2 regions of the Mesorhizobium sp. M1A.F.Ca.IN.020.04.1.1 genome follow, and region 2 is predicted to be linked to the other one. Evidence: predicted binding sites of a transcription regulator. Region 2 holds the regulator's gene; the other holds the start of a gene.
The links. Region 2 encodes HrcA, which represses chaperone genes, less so after heat shock. Its sites were predicted from a motif close to GTTAGCACTCNCNNNNNGNGAGTGCTAAC; they were not measured.

Region 1 (8,787 bases), on a different contig from region 2:
CATCCTGCCGGGCCCGGGCGTCCGTCACCCTGTGCAGCCGCTCATAAGGCAGCAGCTCCTTGATGCGGGCATTCAGCGTCTCGACCTCGGCGCGCAGGTCCTCGCATTCCTGTTTCTGGATATCGAGCTGGATCTGCTCCGACGCCTGCTGCAGCGATAGCTGCGAGAGGTTGGTACTGATCACCGACAAATTCTTCTTGTCCAATTCACTCTCGTTCCTGAGAACGGCAAGCTTCTCTTCCGCGATCTGCCGCTCGGTCACGGCGTCATTCAACTGCGCCCTCAGTCCTGTCGCCTCGGCGACCGCATCGGTCTTGTCGATGGAGGCCTGCTCGAGCCGCGATTGCAGCTCCTGGATTTCGGAGCGCAAGCCGCGCAGCTCTGCCCGGCTCCGCGCCAGCTCCGCCGCGCCATCGCTTTCGGCGATGCGGGCGGCTTCGGCTGTCTCGGCAAGCTTGGCCTGCGTCGTCTCCAACGATTTCTGCAGCCGGGCCTCCTCCTTCTCGTGGCTGCCGAGCTGGGCCACAAGTTCGGCAATCCGCGTGGCTTCGTTGGCGTGGGTCGCCGCGAACTCGTCGAATTTGTGCCGGGCCTCGGCCTCGCGCTTTTGCGCCTGCTCCAGCTCGATCGAAAGCCCGACCTGCTTCTCGCGCAGCAGCTTGTTCTCGACAGCGCGCCTGTCGGCTTCGACGGTCTTGGCCGTCAGGGTCTTGACGATCTCACCGAACTCAGCCTCGCGCCTGGCGCTCTCATTGCCCATCTCGACCATTTCGAGCCGCACCGCTGCAAGCGCCTCGCGCAGCGACTCCCTGTCCTGGACGAGACTTGCCTCGCGCTGCTGCCAGGCCTCGGCCGCGCCGTCGCGTTCGCGCTGCTTGCGCGTAGCGTCAAGCAATTGTTCCGACAAGGCCTTGTGTTCGGCGCCCAGAGCGGCGTTCTCCAGCTCCAGCTCATTGGCGCGCAGCGCATCGCGATGCAGGGCGTTCAGGATATCGCGCGTCATGTGGTGCGCTGTGGCGATCTCGGCCAGCCTTGACCCGATCTCCTCCAGATGACCCTGTCCGTCGCGGAAGAGTCCGGAAACGGCTTCCAAGGCGGCCAACCGTGTCTGGGTGTGCGGCGTCAGCCGGGAGGCGGAAGCCTCGGACTGAGTCTCGCCCGGCGGATCCTCCTCGCTTGCCGCCAGGTCGGCGGCAGAATCGTATCCCGGGGACGTCTCTTCGTCAGCCGAAAGACATTCTTCGAAAGCCTCTGCCAGATCCGACTGGAGCTCTTGAAATTCCTTGTCTACGTCCTCGGCCCGTTTGATCAGGGATTTGAAATTCATAACGGCACACCTCTTACGCTCACACCCGCCGTATTACTTAACGAATTGCTAATCTAGCCCTTAACGTTCCGTACGGGAAGCCTGACCAAAAGAAGGAAGGAATTAAGGTTATCGCGGATTTCCAGAGGCTTGCGCGGTGTTCCGTCAGCGGCATCTGCGCTTAGCGCGGTAAACGGTTAGAATGGCCTGCGTCGGCCGCACGTCATCGAGCCGCAAGCGAGCACCTGGCGCCCGCTGCGGGCGGATCACTCGTTGGAAAGGGAGCCGTTCCACGCTCCAGCCAGCACCTACGCCAGCGTTGGCCGTTCCATCTAGCGCCGAGGTTCCGTCATGCCGCAGGGGCCGGACCCGTCGGTCCAACCCCTGCATCCAGGCATCAGCTCTTGATTTCGATACGCTTGGCCTGCGACTGCGCCTTCGCGGTCTTGGGCAGCATTACCGTCAGCACGCCGTTCTTGAAGCGGGCATCGATCTTGTCTTCTTCGATCTCGTAGCCCAGCGGGATTCGACGCTCGAAGCGGCCATAGATGCGCTCGGAGAACTGCCGCTCCTTGTCCTCCGTCTCGGAGCGCTTTTCACCCTTCAGCGTCAGCACGCCATCATCAAGCAGCACCTCGATGTCCTTCTCGTCCAGGCCCGGGACTTCGGCCGCCACCTTGATCTCCTTCTCGTTGTCGGAGATCTCAACGCTCGGCCAGCCGGCACCAAAGGCTGATACGCCGCCTAGGGACGGCAAGCCGGAACCGAAACCCCGGAAGACGTCGTCGAACAGCCGATTCACCTCGCGCTGCAGCGACAGGAAAGGATCGCGTTCGCCGTCGCGGAAGACACTTGGAACCTGGTTACCATTGTTTCGGCCCCAGGGAATCAGATCACGAACACTCATTTTTTTCCTCCTTTCTGTTCATCCGGAAGACAAGGCCCACAAGCGCCGGGAACATCACCCGGCGCTTGGCGCAAAGCGCGGCGAGAAGGCTCAGGCCGCCTTGTTGTCGGCCTCGATTTTCTTTGTCGCGGCCTTTGGCGATGATTTGTCCGCCGTGATCTCGATCCGGCGCGGCTTCATTTCTTCCGGGATCTCGCGTTTGAGGTCGATTGTCAGCAGACCGTTGACGAGGCTCGCATCGACGACCTTGACGTGATCGGCAAGCTCGAAGCGACGCTGGAATGCGCGGCCGGCAATGCCGCGATGCAGGTACTCGCCGTTGTCCTCGCCTGCCTTTTGGCCAGAAACCATCAGCATGTTCTGCTCCTGGGTAATGGCCAGTTCGTCCTGGCTGAAGCCTGCCAGGGCCATGGTGATGCGGTAGTCGTCCTCGCCGCTCTTGGCGATATCGTAGGGCGGCCAGTTATCAGCGGTTTCGATGCGGCTTGCGGTCTCGAGCGCGTTCAGCATTCGATCGAAGCCGATGCTCGACCGGAACAGGGGAGAAAAGTCAAAACTGGTTCTCATAGCTACATCCTCCATTGAGCAACATAGATACGAGGAGCGCCAAGGCAGCGGCGCTCCTTGACCTTGCCGGCCACTTCAGGCGCCGGCAGGTTCGATTTGGGAATTGATTCCTTTGCCGTCAAGAGGTCCGAGGCGCGCCCGTCAAAGCTGCATAATTACCCTTGTTTTCACGGCGCTAGCACTCGGCTGTTGCGAGTGCCAAAAAATTTCTTGCGGCCTCTTGAAACCGGCGCGTGCAAAACCAAATCCACATGCGCGAGGCCGAAAGGATCGCGAGCCCCGCTCCGGTCCTTCCGGTCCGGAGTGGAGGAACCTCTCAAAATCTGTTTGTCCCGAAGGAGAACGATATGAAGTTCCATCCATTGCATGACCGCGTTCTGGTCCGCCGCGTCGAGGCCGAGGAGAAGACGGCCGGCGGCATCATCATCCCGGACACGGCGAAGGAGAAGCCGCAGGAAGGCGAGATCATCGCCGTCGGTTCCGGCGCGCGCGACGAGAGCGGCAAGCTCATTCCCCTCGACGTCAAAGTCGGCGACCGCATCCTGTTCGGCAAGTGGTCCGGCACCGAGATCAAGCTCAACGGTGAAGACCTGCTCATTATGAAGGAAAGCGACGTGATGGGTGTGGTCGAGCAGACATCGGCGTTGGGAAAAGCGGCTTGAACCGGCCCAACCCGATCGGTCAATGAAAGGTGCCTGCTGAAGGAGTGTTCCAATGGCTGCCAAGGAAGTGAAATTCCATTCCGACGCCCGCGACCGCATGTTGCGCGGCGTCAACATCCTCGCCGACGCGGTGAAGGTCACGCTCGGCCCTAAGGGCCGCAATGTCGTCATCGACAAGTCGTTCGGCGCTCCGCGCATCACCAAGGACGGCGTCACTGTCGCCAAGGAGATCGAGCTCGAGGACAAGTTCGAGAACATGGGCGCGCAGATGGTGCGCGAGGTCGCCTCGAAAACCAGCGATATCGCCGGCGACGGCACGACCACCGCGACCGTTCTCGCCCAGGCCATCGTCAGGGAAGGTGCCAAGGCCGTTGCCGCCGGCATGAATCCCATGGATCTGAAGCGCGGCATCGACAAAGCCGTCGAGGCTATTGTTCAGGAGTTGAAGACCAACGCCCGCAAGGTGACCAGAAATGACGAGATCGCCCAGGTCGGCACGATTTCGGCCAATGGTGATGCCGAGATCGGCCGTTTCCTTGCTGAGGCGATGCAGAAGGTCGGCAACGAGGGCGTCATCACCGTCGAGGAAGCCAAGACCGCCGACACCGAGCTGGAAGTGGTCGAAGGCATGCAGTTCGATCGCGGTTATCTCTCGCCTTACTTCATCACCAATCAGGATAAGATGCGCGTCGAGCTCGAAGAGCCCTATGTGCTGATCCACGAGAAGAAGCTTTCCAACCTGCAGGCGCTGCTGCCGGTTCTGGAGGCGGTGGTTCAGTCGGCGAAGCCCCTGCTCATCATCGCGGAGGATGTCGAGGGCGAGGCGCTCGCGACGCTGGTGGTCAACAAGCTGCGCGGCGGCCTGAAGGTTGCGGCCGTCAAGGCTCCGGGCTTCGGCGACCGCCGCAAGGCCATGCTGGAGGACATCGCCATCCTCACCGGCGGCACCGCTATCAGCGAGGATCTCGGCATCAAGCTTGAGAACGTCACGCTGGAGATGCTCGGCCGCACCAAGAAAGTGGTGGTCGAGAAGGAGAACACCACGATCGTCGATGGCGCCGGCAAGAAGGAGGAGATCCAGGGCCGCGTCGCGCAGATCAAGGCGCAAATCGAGGAGACCACCTCGGACTACGATCGCGAGAAGCTGCAGGAGCGTCTGGCCAAGCTCGCCGGCGGCGTGGCTGTGATCCGCGTCGGCGGTTCGACGGAGGTCGAGGTCAGGGAGCGCAAGGACCGCGTCGACGATGCCATGCATGCGACGCGCGCGGCGGTCGAGGAAGGCATTCTTCCGGGCGGCGGCGTGGCGCTGCTCAGGGCCGCCAATGCGCTCGACGCGGTGGCTGCCGACAACCCCGACCAGAGATACGGCGTCGACATCGTGCGGCGCGCCATCGAGGCGCCGGCGCGTCAGATCGCCGAGAACAGCGGGGCGGAAGGCTCGATCATCGTCGGCAAGCTGCGCGAGAAGACCGATTTCGCCTATGGCTGGAACGCCCAGACCGGCGAATATGGCGATCTTTTCAGCCAGGGCGTTATCGATCCGGCCAAGGTCGTGCGCACCGCGCTGCAGGATGCAGCCTCGATCGCCGGCCTGCTCGTCACCACCGAGGCGATGGTCGCCGAGAAGCCGAAGAAAGAAGCGGCACCCGCCATGCCCGCCGGCGCCGGCATGGACTTCTAGGACGCTGGGGAGGCGCGGCGCCGACACAGCCAATCTCCCCCGACAGGGTTCAATTGGGGGAGATTGGTCGGCAGGGCAAAAGGGAGCGCGAGGGAAACGGCACCCTTCTGAATTGACAAGAACCGGAAAAGCGAGAAAGCACTCCGCGACAGATCGGCTGGCGGGACGCGCCCCCTTTGTCCTGTCGGACATCTCCCCTCATCGGCGGCGATCGGCAGCTTCGACACGCCGCGGCGCGACGGGCCAGAGTTACTATGTGGGAAGATTCTGAATGACGACGGATACCAAGACGACGGAAACCAGGACATTCGAGGCGGATGTCTCGCGGCTGCTGCACATGATGGTGCATTCGGTCTATTCGGACCGGGACGTCTTCCTGCGCGAGCTGATCTCCAACGGCGCGGACGCGTGCGAGAAGCTGCGCTTCGAAGCGATCACCCGTCCCGAGCTGCTGGGCGAGGACGCAAAGCCGCGCATCACCATTTCGGCCGACCCCGACAACAAGCAGCTTGCCGTCGAGGACAACGGCATCGGCATGGGCCGCGAGGAGATGGCCGAGGCTCTGGGCACCATCGCACGCTCCGGCACCCGTGCCTTCATCGAGCGCGTCGAGGCCGGCAAGGCGACTGAGGACTCGCAACTCATCGGCCAGTTCGGCGTCGGCTTCTACTCCGCTTTCATGGTGGCCGATCATGTCGATGTCATCAGCCGGCAGGCCGGCAGCGAGGAAGCCTGGCGCTGGTCTTCCGACGGCAAGGGCACCTACGAGATCGCTCCCGTGCCGCTTGCGGCAGCTCCCAGGCGCGGCACGCGCGTCGTGCTGCATCTGATGGACGATGCGAGTTCCTACACCACGCCTTACCGGCTCGAAGGGCTGGCGAAGTCGCAGTCCGGCCACGTGCCGGTGCCGATCACGCTTGTTGAGAAGCCGGGCGCCGAGCCGCGCGATGTCGCCGACGGCACGGCGCTCTGGGTGAGGCCGAAGAGCGACATAAAGCCCGAGGAATATACCGACTTCTACCGCAGCATCGCCGGCCAGTATGACGAGCCGGCCGCCACCATCCACTTCCGCGCCGAGGGTCGGCACGAATACAGCGCGCTTGCCTTCGTGCCGGGCTCGCGTCCGTTCGATCTCTTCGACCAGGACCGCAAGGGTCGTATGAAGCTCTACGTGCGGCGCGTCTTCATCACCGACGATGCCGACGTGTTGCCGCGCTATCTGCGCTTCGTGCGCGGCCTGGTCGATTCCGCCGATCTGCCGCTCAACGTCTCGCGCGAGATGATCCAGGAAAGCCCGCTGCTCGCCGCGATCCGCAAGGGTGTCACCAACCGCGTCCTCGGCGATCTTGGCAAACTCGCCGATAACGATGCCGAGGCCTACGCCAAGATCTGGGAGAATTTCGGCGTCGTGCTCAAGGAAGGCATCTACGAGGACTACGAGCGGCGCGAGCAGCTGCTGAAGCTCGCCCGCTTCCGCTCGACCGCTTCCGGCGAGACGCTGCGCAGCCTGGCCGATTATGTCGCCGCGATGAAGGAAGGGCAGAAGGCGATCTTCTTCATGGCCGGGGAAGACCGCGCCCGGCTCGAGGTCTCGCCGCAGCTCGAAGGGTTCCGGGCGCGCGGCATCGAAGTGCTGCTTTTGACCGATCCGGTCGACAGTTTCTGGACGACGATGGCGCCGGAATTCGACGGCAAGCCGTTCAAATCGGTGACGCAGGGCGCGGCCGAACTGTCGGAGATCCCGCTGCTCGACACCGCGTCCAAGCCGGATGCCGAAATCTCGTCCGAAATCGCGACCTTCCTGGCCTTCGTGAAGACGGCGCTGGGAGACGAGGTCTCGGACGTGAAGGCCTCCGACCGCCTGACCGAAAGCGCGGTCTGCCTGGTCGCACCGGAGCACGGTCCCGACCGCCAGTTCGAGCGGCTGCTCAACGCCGCCGGCCGCCTCGACAAGGCGGCCAAGCCGATCCTCGAGATCAACCCGCGGCACGAGCGCGTCACGGCGCTGGCGAAGCTCGGCGACGGCGAGCGCGCTTTCAAGGAAGACGCCGCGCATCTGCTTTACGACGAGGCGCGCGTGCTGGACGGCGACAAGCCGGCCGATGCCAGGGCGTTTTCGGCGCGGCTTGCTCGCCTGATCGAGCGCGGTTTGGCGAGGGAGTAGTGGGGGCGTTGGGCGCCTCACGAAGCCCGGATCCTGCCGTGACTTCTCACGAGGAGGCGGCGCAAGGGTGAGATCGGTCGCGATCCTTCGCGCCCCCCTCTGTCCTGCCGACGGGTCAAGGCTTCTCCACGCTACTACGCTCGGAGGTCAGAGCGCCGCCCTACCCCCTCAGCCCCGGTGCCTCTTGCCCCGTCCTGGCGACATATTCCGTATAGCCGCCGCCATAGGTGTGGATGCCATCCGGCGTGAGCTCCAGCACGCGGTTCGATAGTGCGGACAGGAAATGGCGGTCGTGCGAGACGAACAGCATCGTGCCTTCATATTGCGCCAGCGCCTCGATCAGCATCTGCTTGGTCGCCATGTCGAGGTGGTTGGTCGGCTCGTCGAGCACCAGAAGGTTCGGCGGATCGAACAGCATCAGCGCCATGACCAGCCTTGCCTTCTCGCCGCCCGAGAGCACGCGGCACTTCTTCTCGATCTCGTCGCCGGAAAAGCCGAAGCAGCCGGCTAAAGCCCTGAGCGGCGCCTGGCCGGCCTGCGGGAAATTGTCTTCCAGCGTCTGAAACACGGTGCGCTCGCCGTCGAGCAGTTCCATGGCGTGCTGGGCGAAATAGCCCATCTTGACGCTCGGACCGCGCGCCACCGAGCCCTCATCCGGCTCGGAGGCGCCGGCCACGAGCTTCAAAAGCGTCGACTTGCCGGCGCCGTTGACGCCCATCACGCACCAGCGCTCGCGGCGGCGGATCTGGAAGTCGAGGCCGGCATAGATCGAGCGGCTGCCATAGGATTTGTGGATGCCCTTCAGCGTCGCCACGTCCTCGCCGCAGCGCGGCGCAGGCTGGAACTCGAAGGCCACCGTCTGGCGACGCTTGGGCGGCTCGACGCGGTCGATCTTGTCGAGCTTCTTCACCCGGCTCTGCACCTGGGCGGCGTGCGAGGCGCGCGCCTTGAAGCGCTCGATGAAGGCGATCTCCTTGGCAAGCATCGCCTGCTGGCGGTCGAACTGCGCCTGCAGCTGCTTGTCGGCCAGCGCCCGCTGCTCCTGGTAGAATTCGTAATTGCCGGAATAGGAGGTGAGCGCGCCGGCGTCGATCTCGATCACCTTCGAAACGATGCGGTTCATGAACTCGCGGTCATGCGAGGTCATCAGCAGCGCGCCGTCATAGTCCTTGAGGAATTTCTCCAGCCAGATCAGGCTCTCAAGATCGAGATGGTTGCTCGGCTCGTCGAGCAGCATGACGTCGGGCCGCATCAGCAGGATACGGGCGAGCGCGACGCGCATCTTCCAGCCGCCGGAGAGTTTTGCAACGTCGCCGTCCATCATCTCCTGGGAGAAGCCGAGGCCGTCGAGCACCTCGCGGGCGCGGCCGTCGAGCGCATAGCCGTCGAGTTCCTCGAAGCGGTGCTGCAACTCGCCATAGCGCTCGATGATCGCGTCCATCTCGTCGGCGCGGTCGGGATCGCCCATGGCGTGCTCGAGCTCGCGCATCTCAGCTGCGA
Region 2 (8,787 bases):
CGCTGAGTGGAGTGCATGGAACGGCGTGCCCTCCTCGATCGTGAGCTGATAGAGCGACAGGTGGTCGGCGGCATGCCCGATCGCTTCCTCAAGCTCTAAAGCCCAAGCCTCCGGCGTCTGGCCGGGCCGCGCATAGATCAGGTCGAAGGAGAGCCGCGGAAAGATTTCCCGCGCCAGCCCGATGGCGTGCAGCGCCTCCTCGACATTGTGCAGCCGGCCGAGGAAGCGCAGGTCCTTGTCGTTCAGCGCCTGCACGCCGAGCGAGACACGGTTGACGCCGGCCGCCCGATAACCGCGGAAGCGCTCCGCCTCGACCGAGGACGGGTTGGCCTCCAGCGTCACCTCGATCCCGGCAGGCACCGTCCAGTTCTTCGCTACGGCTTCCAGAACCGCTGACACCGTTTCCGGCTTCATCAGCGACGGCGTGCCGCCGCCGAGGAAGATGCTGGTCACCTCGCGCGGCCCGGTGCGGGCGCGCATCGTCTTGAGCTCCGTCTCGAAGGCCCGCGCAAAACGCTCCTGGTCGACCGGCTGGTGGCGAACGTGGCTGTTGAAGTCGCAGTAAGGGCATTTGGCCGCGCAGAACGGCCAATGGATATAGACGCCGAAGCCGGGGCTGCGGTCGAGCGGCATGGTCTGGCCTGTTCCGATCATTTTGACCTGAGCCGCGCCAGATCCAGCCGCGCCAAATCCAAGCGGGCCTGGGCAAACTTCTGGAAGGCGCGGGCGCGGTGCGACAGGGCTGTTGCCTGGCCGGGCTTCCAGCCATGCTTTTGCTCGGCGCTCATCTCGCCAAAAGTCTTGGCGAAGCCGTTGGGCAGGAACACCGGATCGTAGCCGAAGCCGAGCGTGCCGCGCGGCGGCCAGACCAGCGTGCCTTCGGCCTCGCCGCGGTAATATTCGGCCTCGCCATCGGGAAAGGCGAGGCAGATGACGGCGACGAAACGGCCGGTGCGCTGCGCCGGCTCGGTCGCGCCGACCTCCTGCAGCGCCACTTCGGTGCGCTGCATGGCCATGCCGAAATCGCGTGTGCCGTCCGCCGTCTCGGCCCAGTTGGCGGTGTAGACGCCGGGCGCCCCGTCGAGCGCGTCGACGCAGAGCCCCGAATCGTCCGACAGCGCCGGCAGGCCGGTGGCCTTGGCGGCGGCATAGGCCTTGATATAGGCATTCTCCTCGAAGGTCGTGCCGGTCTCGTCCGGTTCCGGCAGGCCGTAATCCTTGGCCGACTTCGCCTCGAAGCCGAACGGGGCCATCAAGTCGGCGAATTCGCGCAGCTTGCCTTCATTGTGGCTGGCGACGACGATCTTTTGTCCGTTCAAAGAATGCATTCAGAGACCCCAGATCCTTGGTTCGGCGAACTCGATCGAATTGCCCGAAGGGTCGCGGATATAGATCGAATGTCCGCCCTGCGGCCACTCGAAATCGCTTTCGATGGCGATGTTCTTGGCCGCCAAATGCTTGCGCCATTGGGCGATCTCGGCCGCAGTCGCGGTGAAGCAAAGATGCCCTTCGCCGACCGTGCCGTGCGGCGGCACCTTCAGCCTGGCGTCGGGCGCCGGCGGAATTTTCGTCGCCTCGGCATTGAAGATGAGCAGCACGCCGTTGCCGCAGCGGAAGAAGACGTGGCGACCTTCGACCTTGCCCAGCGGATCCAGGCCGAGGATGTCGCGGTAGAAGGCTTCGGCAGCGGTTAGATCTGTGACGTAGAGCGCTGATTCCAGAATCGCGGAGGGAGTCACGAAGCACCCCCCTCTGCCCTGTCGGGCAGATGGCCGGCAGGCCAGAGGGGGATGCGAAGGATCGTCGACCTCATCGGTGACCCTACGCCACCGCCATCTGCTGCAGGCTCACCAGCCGCGAAATACCCTTTTTGGCCAGCCCCATCAGCGCCGAAAACTGCTCTTCGGAGAAGGGCTCGCCTTCCGCAGTACCCTGGATCTCGACGATGCCGCCCTTGCCGGTCATGACGAAATTGGCGTCGGTGCCGGCCGAGGAATCCTCAAGATAATCGAGATCGATGACCGGCTGTCCGTCATGGATGCCGCAGGAGATCGCCGCGACATGGTCCTTGAGAACCTTGGAAACGCTGGCCATCTGGCGCGCTTCCATCCAGCGCAGGCAATCGTATAGCGCCACCCAGCCGCCGGTGATCGAGGCGGTGCGGGTGCCGCCGTCGGCCTGGATAACGTCGCAGTCGACGGTGATCTGCTGTTCGCCTAGCGCCTGCAGGTCGACAACGGCGCGCAACGAACGACCGATCAGCCGCTGGATCTCCAGCGTCCGGCCGCCCTGCTTGCCGGCGGAAGCCTCGCGGCGCATCCGCTCGCCCGTCGAGCGCGGCAGCATGCCGTATTCGGCCGTAACCCAGCCCTTGCCGGAATTGCGCATCCAGGCCGGCACCTTTTCCTCTAGGCTCGCCGTGCACAGCACATGCGTGTCGCCGAATTTCACCAGGCACGAGCCTTCGGCATGCTTGGAGACGCCGCGCTCGAAGGAGATGGCGCGCATTTCGTCGGGCTGGCGTTTGGAGGGGCGCATTCGGCCTTCTTTCCTATGGTTTTGGATTCGTCGGCGGCTTGTAGACGCATGCGGCGGATGGCGCAAAGGAAAAGGGCGCCAAGGAAACGGGGCGCCAAGGAAACGGCGCTAGCGAAAATGGCCCGGGTTGCGCCAGGGAGCCTTAAGTCTATATCTTTCGATAGGAGGTTTTTCGCTGGAATGAACAAGGCAGTCGATCCCGCATCGCAGCCGCCCGTGCTTCAGTCGCTCGACATGCGCTCGCGCGACATCTTCCGGCGGATTGTCGATTCCTATCTGCGCGACGGCGAGCCGGTCGGCTCGCGCAGCCTGTCGCGCATCCTGCCGTCGTCGCTGTCACCGGCCACCATCCGCAACGTGATGAGCGACCTCGAGCATCTGGGGCTGATCTACGCGCCGCACATCTCGGCCGGCCGCCTGCCGACCCAGACCGGCCTGCGCTTCTTCGTCGATGCCTTCATGGAGCTCGGCGATCTGTCGGACGACGAGCGTCGCGTCATCGAGGCGCAGGTGCGTGCCTCGGGCTCGGGCGCCACGCTGGAGCATATGCTGACCGAGGCCAGCCAGATGCTCTCCGGCATGTCGCGCGGCGCCGGCCTGGTGCTCGCCGCCAAGAATGAGGTGGCTCTGAAGCACATCGAGTTCATTCAGTTGGAACCCACCAAGGCGCTCGCCGTCCTGGTGTCGCAGAGCGGCGATGTCGAGAACCGCGTTGTCGACCTGCCGGCCGGTATCACCGTCTCGCAGCTGCACGAGGCCTCGAACTTCCTCAACGCCCATATCCGCGGCCGCACGCTGGCCGAGGCCCGGGTCGAGATCGCGCGCATCAAAGACGAGACCAGGGCGGCTCTCGACACGCTGTCGCAGGAGCTGGTCGAGAAGGGCCTCGCGGTCTGGGCCGGCGCCGAAAGCGGCCTGCCGGCGCGCCTCATCGTGCGCGGCCGCGCCAATCTTCTGGAAAACGTCACCGCCCAGGCCGATCTCGAATTGCTGCGCCATCTGTTCGAGGATCTGGAAACGCAGGACGGACTGCTGCAGCTCCTCGACCTCGCCGAGGAAGGTCCGGGCGTGCGCATCTTCATCGGCTCGGAGAACAAGTTGTTTTCGCTGTCCGGTTCGTCGCTCGTGGTCGCGCCCTATCGCGACAAGGATGCGCGCGTCGTCGGCGCGCTCGGCGTCATCGGCCCGACGCGATTGAACTATGCCCGCATCGTCCCGATGGTCGACTATACGGCCCAGTTGATTTCGCGCATGCTGAGATAGGCAAGCGGGAAACGTCGCAAGGAGGGTGGAAATGGCGCTGGAATCGTTCAAGGCCCAGATCAGCCTGCTGCTCGAGGAGATGGTGAACCAGCCGGAAGACGATCACGAGATCCAGGAGCTACTGCGCGAGAAGCTCAGGGAAATGCGCGCCATGGGCCTGCCGCTGCCGGCCGATCTGGTCGCGCTGGAAAAGCAGCTCGACGACGATCTGGATATCGAAGAGAGCTGAACTGCCGGCGCTTTCCGTCAAAATTTGCATGCCCGGCTTCTCTTTTGGAGAGCCTGCCCGATATTCGCTGTCTGGTTGCTGATGCACGTTGGCGAATAACGGAGAACAGCATGATACGGATTGCCGGCCTTGCCGCCCTCGCCTTGCTCCTGGCCTCCGGCGCCGTCGCGCAACAGGCCGATCAGCCCTTGCTCACCGGCAAGAAGGCCTTCGGTGACTGGAAGGCCGACCGGCCCGGCGTGCGGCGCCTCATCAGGCCCGACGATCTCCCGAAGCCGAATGTCGCCGAATCCGCCTCGAACGGAGGCGGTGTCACCGATCGCCCCGAGGATGCCAAGCCAGCCCTTCCACCCGGCTTTTCGGCCGAGCTGGTGGCTTCGGGCATCAGCAGCCCGCGTGTCGTGCGCACGGCGCCGAACGGCGATCTCTTCGTCGCCGACAGCAGGGCGAACCAGGTCCGCGTCTATCGACTGGCCGAAGGCAGCGCCAAGCCGGCCGAGAAGTCGGTCTTTGCCAAAGGCCTGACCCGGCCCTACGGCATCGCCTTCTATCCGCCGGGCGACAAGCCGCAATGGGTCTATGTCGCCAACAGCAACAGCGTCGTCCGCTTTGCCTATCGCGACGGCGACCTCAAAGCTTCCGGCGAGCCGGAAACGATCGTCTCGGACATCCCGTCGAGCCATCACTGGACGCGCGACATCGCTTTTTCGCCCGACGGCAAAACGCTCTATCTCTCGGTCGGCTCGGGCTCGAATACCGCAGAGGGCATTGGAGCGAGGCCGAAGGGCGGCGTCGAAGAATGGGCGAGATCGGCACCGCTCGGCGCTACCTGGGGCGCGGAGGAAGGCCGAGCGGATGTGCTCGCTTTCGATCCTGACGGCAAGAACCGCAGGATGGTCGCCACCGGCCTGCGCAACTGCTCGGGCATGACGGTGCAGCCGGCTACGGGCGCGCTCTGGTGCGTCGTCAACGAACGCGACGAGCTCGGCGACAACGTGCCTTTCGAATATGCGACCGCCGTCAAGGAGGGAGCCTTCTATGGCTGGCCCTGGTACTATATCGGCGACAACGAGGATCCGCGCCACAAAGGCGCGCGGCCCGATCTCGCCGGCAAGGTCACGGTGCCGGACGTGCTGATCCAGGCACATTCGGCGCCGCTCAACATCGCCTTTTATGAGGGCGGCAACTTCCCGGCCGACTACAAGGGCGACGCCTTCGTCACCCTGCACGGCTCGTGGAACCGCAATGTCCGCACCGGCTACAAGGTGGTGCGGCTGAAGTTCAAGGACGGCAAGCCGACCGGCGAATATGAGGATTTCGCCACCGGCTTCGTCATTGCCGACGATGCGGTCTGGGGCCGGCCGGTCGGTGTCGCGGTGGCGAAGGATGGTTCGCTGATCCTGACCGAGGACGGCAACGGCACGATATGGCGCGTCACCTACGGCGACGGCCGGTCCTGAAGCGGCGCTGGTGCAACCGAATCCGGCCGCAAGGCAATTAACGCCGCCCCGACGCCGTGGTAAAAGGCCGCCGCTCTGGATCCCGATCTCGGGATAGCGCTGGGTTCAAGCCATGACACTGACAGGATTTCTCGCCTACAGCGCCGCCCTCGGCGTCGCCGCCGCCATTCCGGGCCCCGGCGTGACGGCGCTTGTTGCCCGCGCGCTCGGCTCCGGCTTCCGTTCGTCGCTCGCTATGTCGTTCGGTCTCATGCTCGGCGACATTACCTACCTCACTGCCGTCGTGCTCGGCCTCGCCTTCGTCGCCCAGACCTTCGGCATGGTCTTCCTCGCCATCAAATGGGCGGGGGTCGCTTATCTCGCCTTCCTTGCCTGGCGCTTCTGGACGAGCGGCATCTCGCCCGAGACGGTCGAGGCGCGCAAGGGCAGAAGCGGCCTGGCGTCGAGCTTCATCGCCGGGCTGACGGTGACGCTCGGCAACCCGAAGACGATGATCTTCTATCTCGCCATCACGCCGACCATCGTCGACCTGAAGACGATCACGCCGGCCGACTACGGCATCCTTGTCGCGCTGACCGTTGTCGTCCTGTTCGTGGTGCTGGTCCCCTATCTGGCGCTGGCTGCCAAGGCGCGCTGGTTCCTGAGATCGCCGCGCGCGCTCAAGGTGCTGAACCGCACCGCCGCCGGCTTCATGATGGGAGCGGCAGCCGCCATCGCGGCCCGTCAATAGGCCGCATTCTCAACCGGCCCCCGTTTCGGGGAAAGCGTCCCCAAAACGGGCCGATCCAAAAAATGCATTTCCGGCGCGGGGAGGTTTTCAGCAGCCGCCCCACTCGGATATTTTCGGCGGGCAGCCTATCTTGCGCGGCTGAAAGCCTTATTCTGTATGCCTATGCCTTTGCCTTGGGAGCGAAACCAATGAACAAGCCCGTCACCTCCGCGCGCGTCCCCGGCCGCGGCCGCATCTTCAACTCGATCACCGAGACGATTGGAGACACGCCGCTGGTGCGGCTGGATAAGTTCGCCAAGGAGAAGGGCGTCGTCGCCAACCTGCTGGCTAAGCTTGAATTCTTCAACCCGATCGCCTCGGTCAAGGACCGCATCGGCGTCTCGATGATCGAGGCGCTGGAGGAGGCCGGCAAGATCGCGCCGGGCAAGACCACGCTGATCGAACCGACCTCCGGCAACACCGGCATCGCGCTGGCCTTCGCCGCCGCCGCCAAGGGTTACAAGCTGATCCTCACCATGCCGGAGACAATGTCGGTCGAACGTCGCAAGATGCTGGCGCTGCTCGGTGCCGAATTGGTGCTCACCGAAGGCCCGAAAGGCATGAAGGGCGCCATCGCCAAGGCCGACGAGCTTGCCGCCACGCTGCCCAACGCCATCATCCCGCAGCAGTTCGAGAATCCGGCCAATCCGGAAATCCACCGCCGCACCACGGCGGAGGAGGTCTGGAACGACACCAATGGCGAGGTCGACATCTTCGTGGCCGGCATCGGCACCGGCGGCACGATCACCGGCGTCGGCCAGGTGCTGAAGAAGCGCAAGCCTTCGCTGCATGTCGTGGCGGTCGAGCCGGAAGCCTCGCCGGTGCTCTCCGGCGGCCAGCCCGGCCCGCACAAGATTCAAGGCATCGGCGCCGGCTTCGCGCCCAAGATCCTCGACACCACGATCTATGACGAGATCGTCAGGGTCTCGAACGAGGATTCGGTCGCCAATGCGCGCCTCGTCGCCCGCCTCGAAGGCGTGCCGGTCGGCATCTCGTCGGGTGCCGCGCTGCAGGCGGCGATCGTCGTCGGCTCGCGGCCGGAAAACAAGGACAAGAACCTCGTCGTCGTCATCCCGTCCTTCGCCGAGCGCTATCTCTCGACGATCCTGTTCGACGGGCTGGGGGCGTAGGCGCTCATACCTCGAAGAATGGCCGGGAAATGCCACGGTCCAGAATGGATACCACCTGTCTTATCCGAGATTAACGGAGCCGCTGTTCCTCCTCCGCAGAAAGATCCGCAACGCTTGTGACGTGGAGACGTCAAGGCATGGATCCTCGGGTCTGCGCGCGTCGCGCAGCTCGTTGCTCGCACGTGGATGACCAAGTCGGGAACGCCACAGCCAATCTCAAGAGCTTGCGAACAAGCGGCACTCCCGGGATGATGCAAGCTGGATCGCTCAAAAAGCGTCTGTGGCAAGCGGACGCCCGGCTTGAGGAAGGCGCCGCTTCCGGTTCAAATCGCCGCCGGCCTCGAATCGGCCGGCGGGAGGATTTTATGTACAAGCTTTACACGCGTCCCGGCAGCGGCGGCTTCGTCGTCGAGGCGGCCTTGGCTATGGCCGGCGCGCCTTTCCGGCAGATCGACGTGCCGAAGAAGGATCCGCCCGATCCGGCTTTCCTCGCCATCAGCCCGCTGAACCAGGTGCCGGCGCTGACATTGCCCGACGGCCGGTCGATGACCGAATCGGCGGCGATCTGCATCCTGCTCGCCGAGCGTCATCCAGAAGCGCATCTGGCGCCGCAAGCGGGCTCGCCGGCGCGCGCCGATTTCCTGCGCTGGATGGCCTTCATGTCGTCGGCGCTCTATCCCGCGATCCTGAGGCTCTATTACCCCCACCGCTACACGGCCGACGCCGATAGCGTGCAGGTGGTCAAGGAGGCGGCTATTGCCGAAATGGATCGCGGCTTTGCCATTCTCGATAGCGCGCTCGCCGGCCGTGAGTGGCTGGCCGGTGAGGAACTTTCGCTGGTCGACATCTATCTCGTGATGCTGGTGGCCTGGCATCCCGACACCAAGAGCGCTCGCGTGGCCTGGCCGAACATCGAACGGCTGTGGGGCAAGTTGCGCCAGCATGCGATCATGCGGAAACTGAACCTTTCTCATGAGATGTGGCCGCAGGACTAGTTGCTGGAACCGCCGTCTCGCCTCAGTTGCGGACCAGCTTCCCCCGCTCGGCCTGCAGGAAATGGCGCAAGGCCGGATCGCGCTCGAGGCCGATCGCCCGGTCGTAAGCCTCGGCGGCCTCGGCCGTCCTGCCGAGCCTGGCTAAGAGCTCGGCCCGCGCCGCCCAATAAGGCTGGTACTCGCCAACCCGCTTGTCGCCGCCGATCTCGTCGAGCGCGGCAAGACCCTCGGCTGCGCCCTCGGCTTCGGCGATCGCGACAGCGCGGTTGATCGCCACCACCGGCGAGCCGGCAATCGCCATCAGCGCGTCGTAAAGCTGGCGGATCGCGGCCCAGTCGGTGCGGCCGCTCCGCCGCCTTGCTGTGTGCGCCGACTGGACCGCAGCCTCCAATTGGTAGCGGCC

Region 1: a site for HrcA is predicted at 2,955-2,983, ahead of groES (co-chaperone GroES). Genes of this name have one in related genera too.

What each region holds. Positions count from the first base shown of each region.
Region 1 is NZ_RZSN01000067.1:3,647-12,433, reverse strand. Features, by position in the region: gene EOA49_RS15530 (hypothetical protein) at 1-1,327, opposite strand, end outside; gene EOA49_RS15525 (Hsp20/alpha crystallin family protein) at 1,704-2,213, opposite strand; gene EOA49_RS15520 (Hsp20 family protein) at 2,304-2,780, opposite strand; gene groES (co-chaperone GroES) at 3,128-3,442, shown strand; gene groL (chaperonin GroEL) at 3,495-5,123, shown strand; gene htpG (molecular chaperone HtpG) at 5,395-7,287, shown strand; gene EOA49_RS15500 (ABC-F family ATP-binding cassette domain-containing protein) at 7,448-8,787, opposite strand, start outside.
Region 2 is NZ_RZSN01000024.1:35,855-44,641, reverse strand. Features, by position in the region: gene hemW (radical SAM family heme chaperone HemW) at 1-654, opposite strand, end outside; gene rdgB (RdgB/HAM1 family non-canonical purine NTP pyrophosphatase) at 651-1,328, opposite strand; gene EOA49_RS08135 (VOC family protein) at 1,329-1,739, opposite strand; gene rph (ribonuclease PH) at 1,822-2,538, opposite strand; gene hrcA (heat-inducible transcriptional repressor HrcA) at 2,719-3,801, shown strand; gene EOA49_RS08120 (hypothetical protein) at 3,833-4,030, shown strand; gene EOA49_RS08115 (sorbosone dehydrogenase family protein) at 4,141-5,490, shown strand; gene EOA49_RS08110 (LysE family translocator) at 5,603-6,220, shown strand; gene cysK (cysteine synthase A) at 6,409-7,389, shown strand; gene EOA49_RS08100 (glutathione S-transferase family protein) at 7,755-8,384, shown strand; gene EOA49_RS08095 (DUF6596 domain-containing protein) at 8,407-8,787, opposite strand, start outside.